Regions from separate parts of the Flectobacillus rivi genome, predicted to be linked through region 2. Evidence: riboswitches for the same ligand, from Rfam matches in the RefSeq annotation. Region 2 holds a riboswitch; the other holds the start of a gene.
What was found. Region 2 has a riboswitch for S-adenosylmethionine ahead of QM481_RS24050 (peroxiredoxin family protein). Riboswitches for the same ligand answer to the same signal wherever they lie in the genome.

Region 1 (7,656 bases), on a different contig from region 2:
AAATAATCTACTAACTATTACTGTTTTTGTATTTTGAGTAAAAGCTTGGCTGTTATCTGCTCATCAAATAAGAAATATTCATTTAAACAAAAACAGACCTGTTTTATAGTTTAAACGGAAAAAACTATCTGAAGAAACATAATTAAAGTGCAAAATTTGCTGTTTTTCAATAATTTGTCAACAAACTCATTGAGAATCAAAACATAATTTTGCCGAATGATATTATTCTTTAGGAAGACTACGAATTAATAAATAAATCGCAGCAAAAATGAATAGCAACGAACAGCCAATAGAATACCAAGGAGTGGTAGTATGGAAGGTCTTATCAAGCCAGTTACCTAACAGTACGCCACTCGCAATGGTGATAAGCATTTGGCTTCCTGCTCCCATATAGCGCATGTACTTGTTGGAATTTGGCGAATCGTTTGACATGAAAGTAAAGAAAAAAGGTTGTTCGACGTCGAAAATGAAATGGTATTTTTCCGTAGGATTACAATTAAAAAATCCAAGAACGAATGTTTTATATACCTGTAACAAAAATACTTAATTGGCACGGAATCTGATAATAAAATCTCGTTATTTTGCGTTAAACCCCTTGTTATTCAAGATAGATTTGTGCTGTTGACTCGTGGTATTGTTTTGAGTACTTTGAATCTTATCTTAAGAACCATCAAATTGACCTATATTTGTATTTTGGATGGTGAATCAATCAAATCATTGTAGTTTTTCTGCATAGCTACTTCACATGAATAGAATACCGTTACTTTTAGTACTTGCCATATTTTTGTGCATAGGAGGATGCTCACAGTATAGCTCTTCGCCTATCAGCGTGGGCTTCCATAATCTTAATGCCAAATACAACGCGCTTTTTCAGGCTAATCAAAAATTGTTTGAGGCCGAAAAAAAGCTCTTTGAAGACCGTCACGATAATTACTCTCAAATACTTCCTGTGTTATTGCCTCTCGACTCGGCAGTAGCCAGTACGGTGTCATCAGAACTGGCGGCCGTTATCAAAAAGGCTTCAATGGTGGCAGAAAGACATCAAAACTCTCGTTGGCTCGACGATGCCTATGTACTCATAGGGCAAGCTCGCTTAATACAAGAAGATTATAAAAATGCGATAGAAACATTTAAATATGTCAATACAACAGCCGAAGATGATGACGCTCGTCAGGCAGCGCTGATTGGACTGATGCGTGCCTATGTCGAACAAGGTGAGTTTACTACAGCTTTGAGAGTTGCTGAGTTATTACGAGAGGAGGACTTGAACAAAAATAATACAGCGAATTTCTATCTAACCAAAGCGTATTTGCATCAACTTAAAAAGGAATATGCTACTTCTGTGGCTATTTTGGAAGAAACATTTCCATTGCTTCCTAAAAATGAGCAAAAAGCCAGATTGTATTACGTAGCAGGTCAGATGTATGAGATATTGGAAAAATTTCCTAAATCAAGTGAATGTTTTACAAAGGTTGCCAAAAACAGACCTTCGTACGATTTAAGATTCTATGCCTCGTTGAATAGCGCATTGGTTATGAATCAGAAAGGTAATTTTGATAAATTATTAAAAGATAGCAAGAACAAAGATTTATCAGATAAAATTTATGAAGCTATGGCCTCGGCAGAAATGCGCCAAGGCAACACTGCTAAAGGAATTGCTTTATTGAAAAAATCTGCCAGTATCAGCAAGGATACAAAACAATTGCCTTATACCTATTTAACGTTGGCAGATTTGTATTATGACAAATATGCTGAGTATGAAACGGCTTTTGCGTATTATGATAGTTGCTTGTCGCTGTTGCCTAATACTGATGCTGCTTTTGCGAAAGTAAAGCAAAAACAACAGGTACTTGGAGAGTTTGTGAAGCAAATGAATATTGTCAAAACAGAGGATTCTTTACAAAAACTTTCGAAACTTACTCCAGCAGAATTGGATAAAGTTTTGGAAAGAGCTATTCGCTTGAAGAAGGCCCAAGAGTTGGCTAATTTGGCAAAAGCAAAAGAAATTGTAGCTGGCTCTACCACAGCAACTAAGGATCCATTTGCCACATCAGGTAAAACAGATTGGTATTTTTCTAATGCTATGTTGGTAAGTCAAGGTCGTACCAATTTTATGAATCGCTGGGGAAATCGACCTCTGGAAGACAATTGGCGTAGAAGTAGTCGTGACGATGCCGCATCTTTTGCTAGTTTTAATACTTCAAGCACTGAAAATACATCTTCTTCAAAGAATATAATCGAAGGGGTAAGTGACAAAGAATTAGCAACCGAAAAAGCACTCATGAAAACCAAGATTCCATTTAGCGCAAAGGCGCTCGAAACTTCGCAAATCAAACGACAAGATGCGATGTTTGAAGTGGGTAAAATCTTTAAGTTGAGTTTAAATGAGCCTAAGAAATCCATTTCGACCTTCAAACAACTACTTTCCGAATACCCAAATTCAATTCATGAACCAGAGGCACTGTACTTTTTGTATTTATTACACGAAAATAATCCAACAGAAAAAGCAGGCTACAGAAAATCACTCTTTGATAAATTTGGCGATTCGTATTTTGCAAGAATGTTAAGTCGTGAAAATATTGTAGAATTGAGTTCAGACAAAGAAACAGAGGCTCAAAAACTTTACACCGAAGCATACCAATACTATCAACAAGGTAATTTCGCAGATGCTTTGTCATTTGTGGATACGGCCTTGAAAGAGTATCCCAATAGTCATACAGAGGATAAATTGGCATTTTTGAAAGCGTTGTTATTAGCTAAAACTCAAAATTTTGATGGTTATGTAAAAGCATTGAACAACTTTATTAAAGACTATCCTAAAAGCCAATTGTTAGGTCTAGTAAAAGAGAATTTAGCGGCTGCGAAGAATGCTAAGCCATAGTTTTAACTTTTGGCAAAAGAATATTATTGATCTGTCGATTTTTAGAAAGTATAGACGAAACAATTATTTTTTTTACTTTTGCCAAAACGTTATCACCATTGCGATTGACGATTTATTATGCAAACAAGACATTTATCCTACATATTAATAACTGCTCTAGGGGCAGTTTTTTTTATCCCATTTATTGGTAGCTCCCATTTATTTGACTGGGACGAAATCAATTTTGCCGAGTCAGCAAGAGAAATGATTTTGACAGGAAATTATGCTACTGTGCAAATTAATTATATGCCATTTTGGGAAAAACCTCCTTTGTTTTTCTGGATGCAGGTCTTAGCCATGAAAGCATTTAATGTTTTCGACCCTAATTCTGGATTTGCTCCTGAATTTGGTGCTCGCTTCCCAAATGCTATCATTGGTATCATTACCCTTTTGGTTTTTTATCGAATCGGACGAAAACTCTATAATGAAAAGTTTGGTTTGTTGTGGGCTTTGGGATATTTGGGCTCATTTACGCCACATTTATATTTTAAATCAGGTATTATTGACCCTACTTTCAACCTATTTATCTTTTTGGGCGTTTGGTATTTCTCACAAAGTGTTTCTACAAATCAAAATACATCTAAACGCCAGACTTGCGGCTTACTTTCGGGGCTATTTGTAGGCTTGGCGATTCTAACCAAAGGACCTGTCGGTGGTTTATTATGGGGACTTACGGTATTTACTTTTTGGGGAGTCAATGGTTTTAGTGCTAGTTTCTTAAAAGATGCGATTAAACCATTTTTCTCGGCTATTGCTATTGCCTTTTTGGTGGCTTGTATTTGGTTTGGACTATCTATCTATCAAAATGGATGGGGTTTATTTGTAGAGTTTATTCAGTATCAAATTCGCTTATTGACCACAGGTGATGCTGGACATGAACAGCCATTCTATTATCATTTTGTGGTAGTATTAGTAGGCTGTTTTCCTATTTCAGTGTTGGCGATTCGTGCATTGGGAACCTCAGGGTCGGGTAATTCTCAAGGAGAATATTTTAGAAAATGGATGATTTATTTGTTTTGGGTAGTCATGATTTTATTCACGATTGTGAAGACCAAGATTGTTCATTATTCATCAATGGCATGGTTTCCTGTGTCGTATTTGGCGGCGTACCATGTCAACAACTTACTATCAGGAAATTGGAAGTGGTCAAAATTCACGGGTTTTGGTCTGTTCTTTATTGGTTTGGTGATGGCCATTGCTCTTACAGCAGTACCATTAGTAGGTCAGTATGCAGCTCAATTGATTCCATACATCAAAGATGATTTTGCCGTAGCAAATCTCAGTGCAAAGATTACTTGGGGTGGATGGGAGCAATACATGGGCTTGGCTTATATTGTGTCGGTAATAGTCATGGTAAGTATGCGCAATATTCGAGGTTTGTATATCGCCACGGCTTTATGTTTGTTTGGTTATTCGGCGGTAGTGGTAAGTAAAATCGAAGGGTATTCTCAACGTGCTGCGATAAGTTTTTATGAGTCTTTGAAAGGTAAAGATGTATATGTAGAGCCGATAGGATTCAAGTCGTATGCACAATTGTTCTATTTCCAAAAGCAACCTCAGAAACCTAAAACAGAGGCTTACTTATTGAATGAACCTCATTTAGACAAACCTGCGTATTTTGTGATGAAAATTACAGCAGATAGTGCCATGAAAGCACACCCTAATCTACGATTGATCAAAGAGGAAAACGGATTTTTGTTTTACGAAAGAAAATAAAATGGAAAAGCTGGCAGTGATGCCAGCTTTTTTGGTAAAGAAAAATATATGTAGTCAGGTAGTAAACAATTTTTTCGAAGCCATTGCTAGCTTGTAACTTTTTATTCAAAACTCATTAATCATGAGCAACTAATGTTCTCGGACGGTCTTCAAGAGCTTTGAAGAATGAATACATTGGATTGACATCCAATTTAATAAATTTCTGCCAAATTTTAATGGCTTTCGTAATCAATTCATTTTCTATTAAGAAGCCATCATGGCCATATAACGAGTCCAAAGCCTGAAATGTAGCGCCAGGAATATGTTTAGCCAAAAATTCTTGCTCATTAATAGGAAATAGTGCATCTGATTTAATACCCATCACTAAGGTTTTGGCTTTGACTTGCGAAAGCGCATTGATAACCCCACCTCTTCCACGACCCACATCTTGCGAGTCCATTACTTGTGATAAGACATAGTACGAAAAAGCATTGAATCGTTGGGCTAGTTTTTCCCCTTGATAACGCTGATAGGTCACCGCACGATAGGTTTTGTCCAGACCTTCCTCACGACGAGCTTGGGTTACACCATAAGTTTCGTAGTTACGATATGAAATCAAAGCTGTTGCACGAGCGGCTTTCATGCCATTAATACCAGCCAGAGGGTGGCTTTCTGTCCAAGTAGGGTCTACTTCAATAGACATTCTTTGAGACTCGTTGAAGGCAATTCCCCAAGGAGAATGTTGGGCATTAGTCGCAATCAAAATCAAATTTTCGATAAGCTCAGGTTGAGAAATCGCCCATTCCACAGCCTGCTGACCACCCAAAGAACCACCAACACAAGTTTTGATTTTTGAAATACCCAAATGCTCTCTCAATAAATCAAATGAGTTGACTATATCACGTATCGTAATGGTTGGGAAAGTATGAAAATATGGCTCGCCAGTTACGGGATTAATCGAAAGTGGACCTGTACTTCCATAATGTGACCCCAGTACATTTACACAAATAATAAAGTATTGTTCAGGGTCAAACAATTTGCCTTTGCCGACCAAACCTTGCCACCAATCTGCTACATCTTGGCTACCTGTAAAAGCATGGCATACCCATATCACGTTCGAACAGTCGGTATTGAGCTGTCCAAGCGCTTGATAAGCTAATTCAACTTCTGGCAAAACTCCTCCTGCTTCGAGTTTGAAAGGAGCATGATGTTTAAAAATTGACGTATTTAACACGAATTGAGATGCTGTTTTTGATAATAATAACGAATCAAGAAGAAAACATTTCGTTGGAAGTTATTGAAAATGATACGAGCTATTGTTTTTAACTTAGAAATGAAAGAAACAACTCATCGCACCCAACTTCTTTAGTTCTCCATCAGTTTGGCTGAAATCTCCTCAAAAGACTCCTCATATTCCCAATACATCAAACGACCAAATGCCCCTGTAACTAAAATATATTTTTCGCTCAGAGATTGAATACGGTCGACTGCTACAATTTTTAAACTTGCTTTTTCTACCTCGACACTTTCGATGATTTCTCGATTGTGCTCGTCATAACCATGGACAACTAGATAGCTGCCTACGGTAATTGGAATAAATTTTTTCATGGATGCGTACAGACATATAGCCACAATGAATTGTGACAGTGAAACGATACATCGTAAACCTGACGAATACTGAACAGCAGAATGTAAAAATGTAGCTGGATTAGTTTCGTAATTGGTTTATATTTCCCAATAATGATGAATTTATTGGGTAGGAATTAGCACCTTGCCTTTACGAATCAGTAGGTTGCCAGAAGTTCATAGAGCCTATTCTCTCCCTTCTTCTTTATAAATCAACTACTACCTTTTGTGAAGAGTAATTGACTTGATGTTGCAAATATAATAGCTAGAATCTCGAAAATGCAAACGTTTCTTAAAGAGTTTATCATTTTGAGAATTGGCTCTCGGTTAAAAGCACTATTTGTGGCACCTCAAACACTACCAGTCATCAAGAAATCGTTGTAATTTCGCTTTTCTTTTTTTAAATCGCTAGTTCGAACCATTTTACCGTTCTAAATCAAACCAATTGCAATGAAAAACAATTTAACCTATTGCTTTATTACTTTATTAAGCCTGCTGTGTTTTACAAACGCCTCACATGCACAAGAGCAACCTGTTTATGAAAAACTTCGTGCTACTTTAACTAAATACCGCTATTCGTATCCTCAAGAAAAAGTGTATCTCCATTTGGATAAACCATATTACATGGCTGGTGAAACTATGTGGCTAAAAGGCTATTTGTTCGATGCTTCGTCTAATGGTGTTGACTCGGTGAGTCGAGTACTGTATGTAGATTTGGTACAGCCTGCTACAGGTAAAGTGATAGTTCACAAAGTTCTCAAAGCTTTGGCCGTTTCGGTGGGTGATATTCAATTGCCAGATACTCTTGCAAACGACCTTTATCGCATAAGAGCCTACACCAATTATATGCGAAACTTTTCAGAATCTCTATTTTTTGAAAAAGATGTGCGAGTATGGCAAAATACTAATATGTCTTCTATGAATGAGAATAAAGCTCAGGCTCTCAATGAGGTAGCTTCTATTAGCTTTTTCCCAGAAGGCGGATATCTGGTTGAAAACCTAGAAAGTAGATTAGCCTTCAAAGTGGTGAATAAATTAGGGAAAGGCGTTGAAACCTCTGGTTTCGTTTTGGCTAATGATAAAGACACTGTGGGGGTGTTTAGCACAGCTCATTTAGGACATGGGGTGTTCAATTTTCATCCTGAAGCTAATAATATATATGCAGCTTACGTAAAAAAATCAGATGGTAGCTATATCAAGCAAGAGTTACCCCAACCTCAAAAAAGTGGCTACATCATGAGTGTAGACAATGTGACGTATAAGGATAAAATCCGACTTTATATTCAAAACTCTAGTCCTAAATCTGCTGGACAAGGAAAAGAACTTCCTATCATTGTGCAACAACGGGGAGAAGTTTGTATGATTGCAAAAGGTTCAGAATCAAGTAAAAGTTTTGTTGCAAATATTCCCAAAAA
Region 2 (7,656 bases):
TGTTGTGTATTTTGGAACAACTGAGGTGCTAATATACCTCAGTTGTTGTACTTGATGAAAAAATCTGCCCATTATCTCATCAAGAATATGAGTTATTTGCCAGCATTTGCCACCAAATTGACATTCAATTCGAAATCATTGTCAATAGCTTTATCGCCAAGGTTTTCAAAGAAATTTGTCGAACGAAACTTGATACCGTATTTGGTTCTGTCTACCACAATTTTAGCTTGTGCTGTAACTTTATTTTTTTCCACCTTAATCACCGCAGGAAACTTAACTTCATTAGTAATTCCTTTGATGGTTAATTTGCCCGTAACTTCATAGTTTTCACCACCTTTAGGAGTTACAGAAGAGGTAACAAATTTGGCTTTAGGGAACTTATCTGTACCAAAAAAGTCTTCGGCTTTGAGGTGCCCTACCAGTTTGGCATTGCCATCCTTATCTGTAATATCGGTTACAGTAAGCGAGGCAATATCAACTTCAAATGCACCACTTTTGAATTTACTATTGGATACCACCAACGAACCCGTACTCAAGGGGATATTACCTGTGTGTGAACCCGTTACTTTTTTGCCAGTCCAAACCAAATGACTTGCTTGACTGTCTACTGTATACGTAGCATCAGCGCCTTTAGTTTTGCCATCGTTAGCAGATACGCCCAGTGTGAGAGCTATCAATGCTGTGCATAGGAAAGATACTTTTTTTACCATTGTTCGTGTAATTTAATGTTTGAATATTAGCGTTATTTTAATGACAACTCAGCACTTGGAACAGGCTCATTAATCAATTTATCGAGGTCTTTATTCCATTTTTTGGCATACTTTTTAAAATACTTGCCTGTTACCTCACCTGTATAACCCGTATAGATTTGCTTGACTTTACCATCTCTTCCTATAATAATAGTGGTAGGAAAGGCAATCATTTTGTTAAGAGCTTCGAATTTTTCTGATGCTACCTTTTTATCTGCAATACCACCAAACAGGATATCATATTGAATATCATACTTGTCACGAAGTTTGCCCAAAGTATATTTGGCATATTCTAGGTCATCTTTTTGTTCAAATCCTACGGCAACTGCCTCAACTCCACGGTCTTTATTGGCCTTGTACCAAGGTGATAAAAATTGTGTTTGATCGGTACAGTTAGGACACCAAGTACCAATGATTTCAACAATGACCACTTTGCCTTTGTATTTTTCATCGCTCAATGAAACTAGTTTTCCATTTAGGTCAGGAAGTTTGAAATCTAATTTTTCATACCCTGGTTTTAAATAGGTAAGAGCATAAGGATCAGGCAATTCTGCTTTGCTATCTTTTACGCCTTCAAATTTTACATTGTTGTAAATACCAAGACCCACTTCTCCAGAGATACTTTTGTCGGGGTTGATTTTGCCTCGAATCAGCCACGGACTAGGCCCTGAAAATCCTGTTAGCGTAAACTCGTCCCCTTGAACAATACCTTCTAGCTCACGAGTATCGCCAGTAACTTTTAGGAAAACGCCTTTCAATTTATTTCCCTTTTGTTCAAAAATAGCCACTTGGTCTGCTACAGGCTCTTTACTACTGATTTTAATAGCCCATTTGCCTGAAAGATTATGATTGGCTTTTTGTTCTTTACTTGGTTCTACAAAGCGATAGGTTTTGCCGTATTCGGCTGTAAAAGGTAGGAAGTTTCCTCTAAAGTTGGGTACCAAACTTTTATAAACCCCAGACAATGAACCATCTTCATGAATTTTGGCTACCAATGCTGCATCATAGGTATTCATTTTAATAAAAACTGAATCCTCTGAGAGTTGCTTGACATGGAAGTCATCTCGACGACTTCCATTTAGGAGGGTGAAAGTTGCATGCTCTGCATCTTTTCCTTTTACTTCAAAATTAAAAGGAACTTGAACCTCGTTTACTTTGAAAGTTCCACGCCATGAACCTTCTTTGATGAATTTGCTTTGTGCATTCGCTGCCAATGTAGTAATCGACAAGCAAGCAATAGAGAGTAGTTTTTTAGTTGTTTTCATAAGTGATTTATTAATCTATAAAATATATAGATTAAGTATATTAATTGATTATATAATTTTGTTTCAGTTGTTGAACCAGACAGGAATACCTATTGCACAAATGTGTAACGTATTTTAGGTCGATTCAAAAATGGTTCTTTACTTAAGTTTTAAAAATGGAATTGTTTGGCCCAAATTCTTTCTCCAAAACTATAATAGTTTTGGAAAACAGAATTTATAATCTTGTGACATTCGGCCAAAGATTTATCTTTAGAATTAGGTTGGGGCACCTTATTGGTGGTTAACAGGTTGCCAGAAGATCATAGAGCCTAACCTCTCTCTTCATTCTTTATAAATCTTTTAATCTATTTATTCGATAGGACAAATGTATTTATAAATAGAATTACTTCCAAATAATTTATAAAAAATTAAAATAAATCTTTTGTTTTGAGAACCCAAAACATAATTAAACGCGTGAAGGTGATTACATTTTCAAATATTTAGAATTTTGTTGACCAAAAGATAGTAAAATATATAATAGCTTGATTTACAGAACACATTTTATAGAAATTAGAGGAAGTAACGCGATCATTGAGCTATCTAATTCATCAAATTAAAATATTATTCTATAAAACATATATAGTCTATAGTTTTTATAGAATAATATTTTATATATTTGCCATACAATACTTCTTTGAGGAAATAGACTAGAAAATTATAGTTAAACATATTATTCTGATCTTTATTTCTCTTGAACAGTTTGGTAATGACTAATAGTAAATTAGGGATAAGTATCACAGTCCAGACATAGAATATCAATTTTATGTCATGTTGAACTCTTTCGATTTATTATTAATCTACTTAATCTATATTTTAAATATTTATTTATGTCTGATTTAACCAAAAACAAAGCACAAACAGCCTTAGGCGATGTAGCTGCAAGGCAGCTCGCCATTGCTACCCGTACGGCTCCTCAGCTTTCTACTATTTCGCCTCGTTGGCTGACTCGTTTACTCAACTGGACTCCTGTAGAGTCGGGTGTTTATCGCCTCAATAAGGTAAAAGATGCTACTAGCGTAGAAGTAGATTGTTCGGCAAGAGATGAGCGCATTCTTCCTCATACGTTTGTAGATTATGTCGAAAACCCTAGAGAATACAATCTTAGTGCTGTTAATACGGTATTGGATGTACACACAAGGGTATCTGATTTGTACAGTAAACCATATAATCAGATTTCGGAGCAACTCCGCTTGACGATAGAAACAATTAAAGAGCGTCAAGAAAGTGAGCTAATCAATAATAAAGAATACGGTTTGCTTAATAATGTAGCTCCTTCTCAAATCATCAAAACACGTAAGGGTGCACCAACACCTGACGACTTGGATGAACTTTTGACAAAAGTTTGGAAAGAACCTGGTTTTTTCTTGTTACACCCATTGACTATTGCAGCCTTTGGTCGTGAGTGTACTCGTCGTGGTGTTCCACCTCCAACAGTATCACTTTTTGGTTCGCAGTTTATCACTTGGAGAGGTATTCCATTGATTCCATCTGACAAAGTGCCTATTGAAAATGGAAAATCAAAAATCTTATTGCTTCGTACAGGCGAGAGTCGTCAAGGTGTAGTTGGGCTTTATCAACCGGGCCTACCAGGCGAACAGTCTCCTGGCTTATCAGTAAGATTTATGGGAATCAATGACAAAGCGATTGCCTCTTATTTGATTTCACTGTATTGTTCTCTAGCCATTTTGGTTGATGATGCTATAGCTGTATTAGAGGACGTAGAAATAGGAAACTACCATGAGTATAAATACTAATCCAGAAGGGTTACCTGATGTGAGATTCTTGGAAGAACTTGCCAACAAGTTCTTCCAAGAGGTTCCTAATACCGAATCTCCTATCAGCGCAGTACCCGAACAATGGCCCAATTCGGCTCCGATTCATAACACATTACCTGACACACGACCTGAAGGTGTACCACCTTTGGGAAGTATAAATAATGTTAATGCCATAGATTTGAGCCGTCAACAATCTCATTCTCAAGGAAATTACAATCATTACGCGGGCGAACCGCACGTTCCTTCGTCTTTGGCGGGTAAAGGCATTTCACCTTCTGCTTATGCACAAGGTAATGAAGTAAACATCGCAGATCCACAAACAAGCTTGCCTGACCCACATTTTGCGGGGCAAGGTCGAGTGCCTCAGTCTGTGGCAGGAAGTGGTATATCACCTTCTTTGCAGTCAAATACCTCATCGTTGCAATTACCTCATTCGGATACTTATCAATCCTTGCCAGAGATTCACTCATTGGAACGTAATCCAGTTGGTTTGGTGCCACAGTTACCGTTTCAGGTTTCGACAACACCAGAGCAGGCATATTATTTTTTAGAAAATGACTGGCAAACAGGCTTTGCAAAAGTCATTGCTCAAGAAAAGAAAAACCATCCAATTGCAAGTGGTATCAAGTCGTCTTTTGATGTAAACTGGATAAAAAAAGATTTTCCAATTTTACAAGAAAAGGTAAATGGTCGTCCTTTGATTTGGTTAGATAATGCCGCAACCACTCAAAAGCCACGACAGGTTATTGATAGAATTAGCTATTTTTATGAGCACGAAAATTCGAATATCCATCGTGCTGCGCACGAACTGGCTGCACGTGCGACTGATGCCTACGAAGCTGCTAGAGAAAAAGTAAGAGCGTTTATCAATGCCCGTTCGACTAACGAGGTAGTATTTGTGCGTGGCGCAACAGAGGCAATCAATTTGGTGGCTAAAAGTTGGGGAGAGCAAAACCTCAAGGAAGGCGACGAAATTGTGGTTAGTAATCTCGAACACCATGCTAATATAGTACCTTGGCAACAACTAGCAGCCAAAAAAGGTGTTAAACTTCGTGTGATTCCTGTTGACGACGATGGCCAAATTATTTTGGATGAATATGCTAAACTACTCAACAACAGAACCAAGCTTGTTACTTTTACCCAAGTGTCTAATGCGCTAGGAACGGTAACGCCAGCTAAGCAAATCATTGATTTGGCGCATCAAGTTGGTGCTAAAACCTTGTTGGATGGTGCTCAATCAGTATCACACTTAAAGGTTGACTTACAGTACCTTAATGCTGACTTTTTTGTTTTCTCAGGACATAAAGTATTTGGACCAACAGGTATTGGTGTCTTGTATGGCAAAGAAGATTTGCTCAATCAGATTCAACCATGGCAAGGTGGGGGTAATATGATTAAAGATGTTACCTTCGAACACACACAGTTTCATCCTGCACCCAACCGTTTTGAGGCAGGTACAGGCAATATTGCCGATGCTGTAGGCCTAGGTGCTGCCATTGATTATGTAAACTTTTTGGGTATTGACAATATTCATCATTACGAACATCAATTGTTGGTGTACGCTACTAGTTTGTTGAAAGACATTCCGGGTCTACGCTTGGTTGGTACAGCTCCTGATAAGGCCAGTGTATTGTCATTTACTTTAAAAGGATTTACTAATGACGAAGTGGGGCAAGCCCTAAACAAAAATGGCATTGCTGTACGAACAGGACATCATTGTGCTCAGCCTATTCTGAGACGTTTTGGTTTAGAGAGTACCGTTCGTCCTTCGTTGGCTTTTTATAATACTTGTCAAGATATTGACACTTTGGTAGAATCCATTTTGAAAATCCAATCTGGTAAAAATTAACCTTTATTTGGCCTGCTACAAACCGTAAGCATTAGGAAAACATTTTACTTAATGCTTACGGTTAATTAAAACACTACCACACTTTATTATTAATGCTGAATTGTGAGTTATGAATTAGGAATGTACGAGGGATTTCCAACTATTGCGGATATCGGATTTCTGATTTCTGATTTCGGAAATAAAGAGAAGCATATTTATTTTTTACAAAATATAGAAGGTATAGCTCCGAAATACAACATCTGATATATATGGTTTTTATAGCCCTTCGTACACTACTAGTTATAAATTGTGAATGTAAAATTTTATTTATCAGTACTTTGACCTATAATTTGTCGCTCCTACTAACCTTCTCCAAAAAACAAAATCTTTAGATTTAATGGACAACCCTAACATACATAATTTCATTGAGCTTTTGCACAAAACGCATCGAGCCGAGTGGGAAGCTACGCCAAAGATTCAGGATAGTATTACTTGGCTGAGTGATTTGATAGAGTTTTTATTTCCTAATAACCGATTACACAAACAATCGACTTATGAAGGAATCTTAAAGAAGAACCAAATTGACCTTGAAAATATTTTACTAAGCTATCTAGATCCGATTGCTTTTGATGTTGAAGAAAAGGTAAGTGCTTTTTACAATGCGCTAGAAATACTCTATAATGATTTGAGAGCCGATGCCACCAAAATTTACGACAATGATCCTGCTGCAACAAGTATTCATGAAGTAATTGTTTCGTATCCAGGATTTTATGCTATTGCAGTTTATCGAATCGCCCATAAACTTACAAAATTAGAAGTCCCTATTTTACCTCGTATTTTGAGCGAATACGCACACGGCAAAACTGGGGTAGATATTCACCCTAATGCTGAAATTGGCGTTCCATTTTTTATAGATCATGGGACTGGTATTGTGATTGGAGCAACTAGTGTGATAGGACAAAATGTAAGTATTTATCAAGGAGTTACTTTGGGTGCATTGCAAGTAAATAAAGAGCTAGCTGAGGTAAAGCGTCATCCGACGGTAGAAGATAATGTGATTATTTATGCACGAACTACGATACTAGGAGGAAAAACAGTGATTGGACATGGAAGTATTATTGGAGGGAGTGTTTTTTTGACCAAGAGTGTAAGTCCTTATTCGCATGTATTTAATACCCACCAGCTACGAATTGATGTCAAACAAACAATATTTGATTAAAAATGGATGAATTGTTTTGTATAGAACGTTTTAGTGTAAAAAGGCTTACGATGTTTTCGCAAGCCTTTTTTTATATTAAAATCCTATCCCAAACTGAAAGGCAATACCGATTGAAGTGGGTTTATCGTTACCAAAACGAACAGGTAATGGAATAGCAATAAAGTAATTGGTATCTTTCCCTTTTTTGATAACCTTGTTGAAAACGGGTGTAAATCCTAATCGTCCAGAGGTTTCGAACGCCGCACGACCAACAAAGGTAAACCCGTGTTTGAACCGAAACATAATACCGGGATGGAAAAGAAAGTTACTAACACGGGTTTGGCTAGCATCGCTTCGTACAATGGGTACAAACTCCAAACTGGCACCTATATGATCAGATTTTAGAATATTGATGCCTACAGGCATTCCAACGGTGTACACCGAGCCAAAGTTTCCAGTGCTGCCCTGTGAGTCAAAAGCAATGAGTGAGTGTACTAATCCTGCATATCCCACCACTTTAGGATAATTATTGCTTGGTGTTTGAGCTAATGATACGTTACTTCGAATCATAAAAAGTAATAAGTACCAGTAAAAAAAGAGAGAGTATTTATTTTGCATAAAATGTTTTTTCTGCAAAATTCTTATCCGAAACTCTCCCTAAATAGTACTATTATTACCTTTGGTACAAATTTTACTTTTTTGCTGTTTTTCTATAATTGGAAGGACTTTCTCCCATTATCTCCTTAAAAATTTTAGTAAAATGACTTTGATCAGAAAATCCTGATAAATAGGCTATCTGTGT

Region 1: another riboswitch for S-adenosylmethionine. It lies ahead of QM481_RS15040 (hypothetical protein); the one in region 2 lies ahead of QM481_RS24050 (peroxiredoxin family protein).

Annotation. Positions count from the first base shown of each region.
Region 1 is NZ_JASHIE010000010.1:163,833-171,488, forward strand. Features, by position in the region: gene QM481_RS15020 (AtpZ/AtpI family protein) at 223-432, opposite strand; gene porW (type IX secretion system periplasmic lipoprotein PorW/SprE) at 746-2,881, shown strand; gene QM481_RS15030 (ArnT family glycosyltransferase) at 2,999-4,636, shown strand; gene QM481_RS15035 (homoserine O-acetyltransferase family protein) at 4,752-5,849, opposite strand; gene QM481_RS15040 (hypothetical protein) at 5,981-6,223, opposite strand; SAM riboswitch class I at 6,338-6,455, opposite strand; gene QM481_RS15045 (TonB-dependent receptor plug domain-containing protein) at 6,692-7,656, shown strand, end outside.
Region 2 is NZ_JASHIE010000023.1:56,240-63,895, forward strand. Features, by position in the region: gene QM481_RS24045 (YceI family protein) at 93-710, opposite strand; gene QM481_RS24050 (peroxiredoxin family protein) at 743-2,014, opposite strand; SAM riboswitch class I at 2,255-2,351, opposite strand; gene QM481_RS24055 (family 2A encapsulin nanocompartment shell protein) at 2,881-3,807, shown strand; gene QM481_RS24060 (family 2A encapsulin nanocompartment cargo protein cysteine desulfurase) at 3,791-5,677, shown strand; gene QM481_RS24065 (serine O-acetyltransferase) at 6,054-6,875, shown strand; gene QM481_RS24070 (hypothetical protein) at 6,951-7,472, opposite strand; gene QM481_RS24075 (chromate resistance protein ChrB domain-containing protein) at 7,546-7,656, opposite strand, start outside.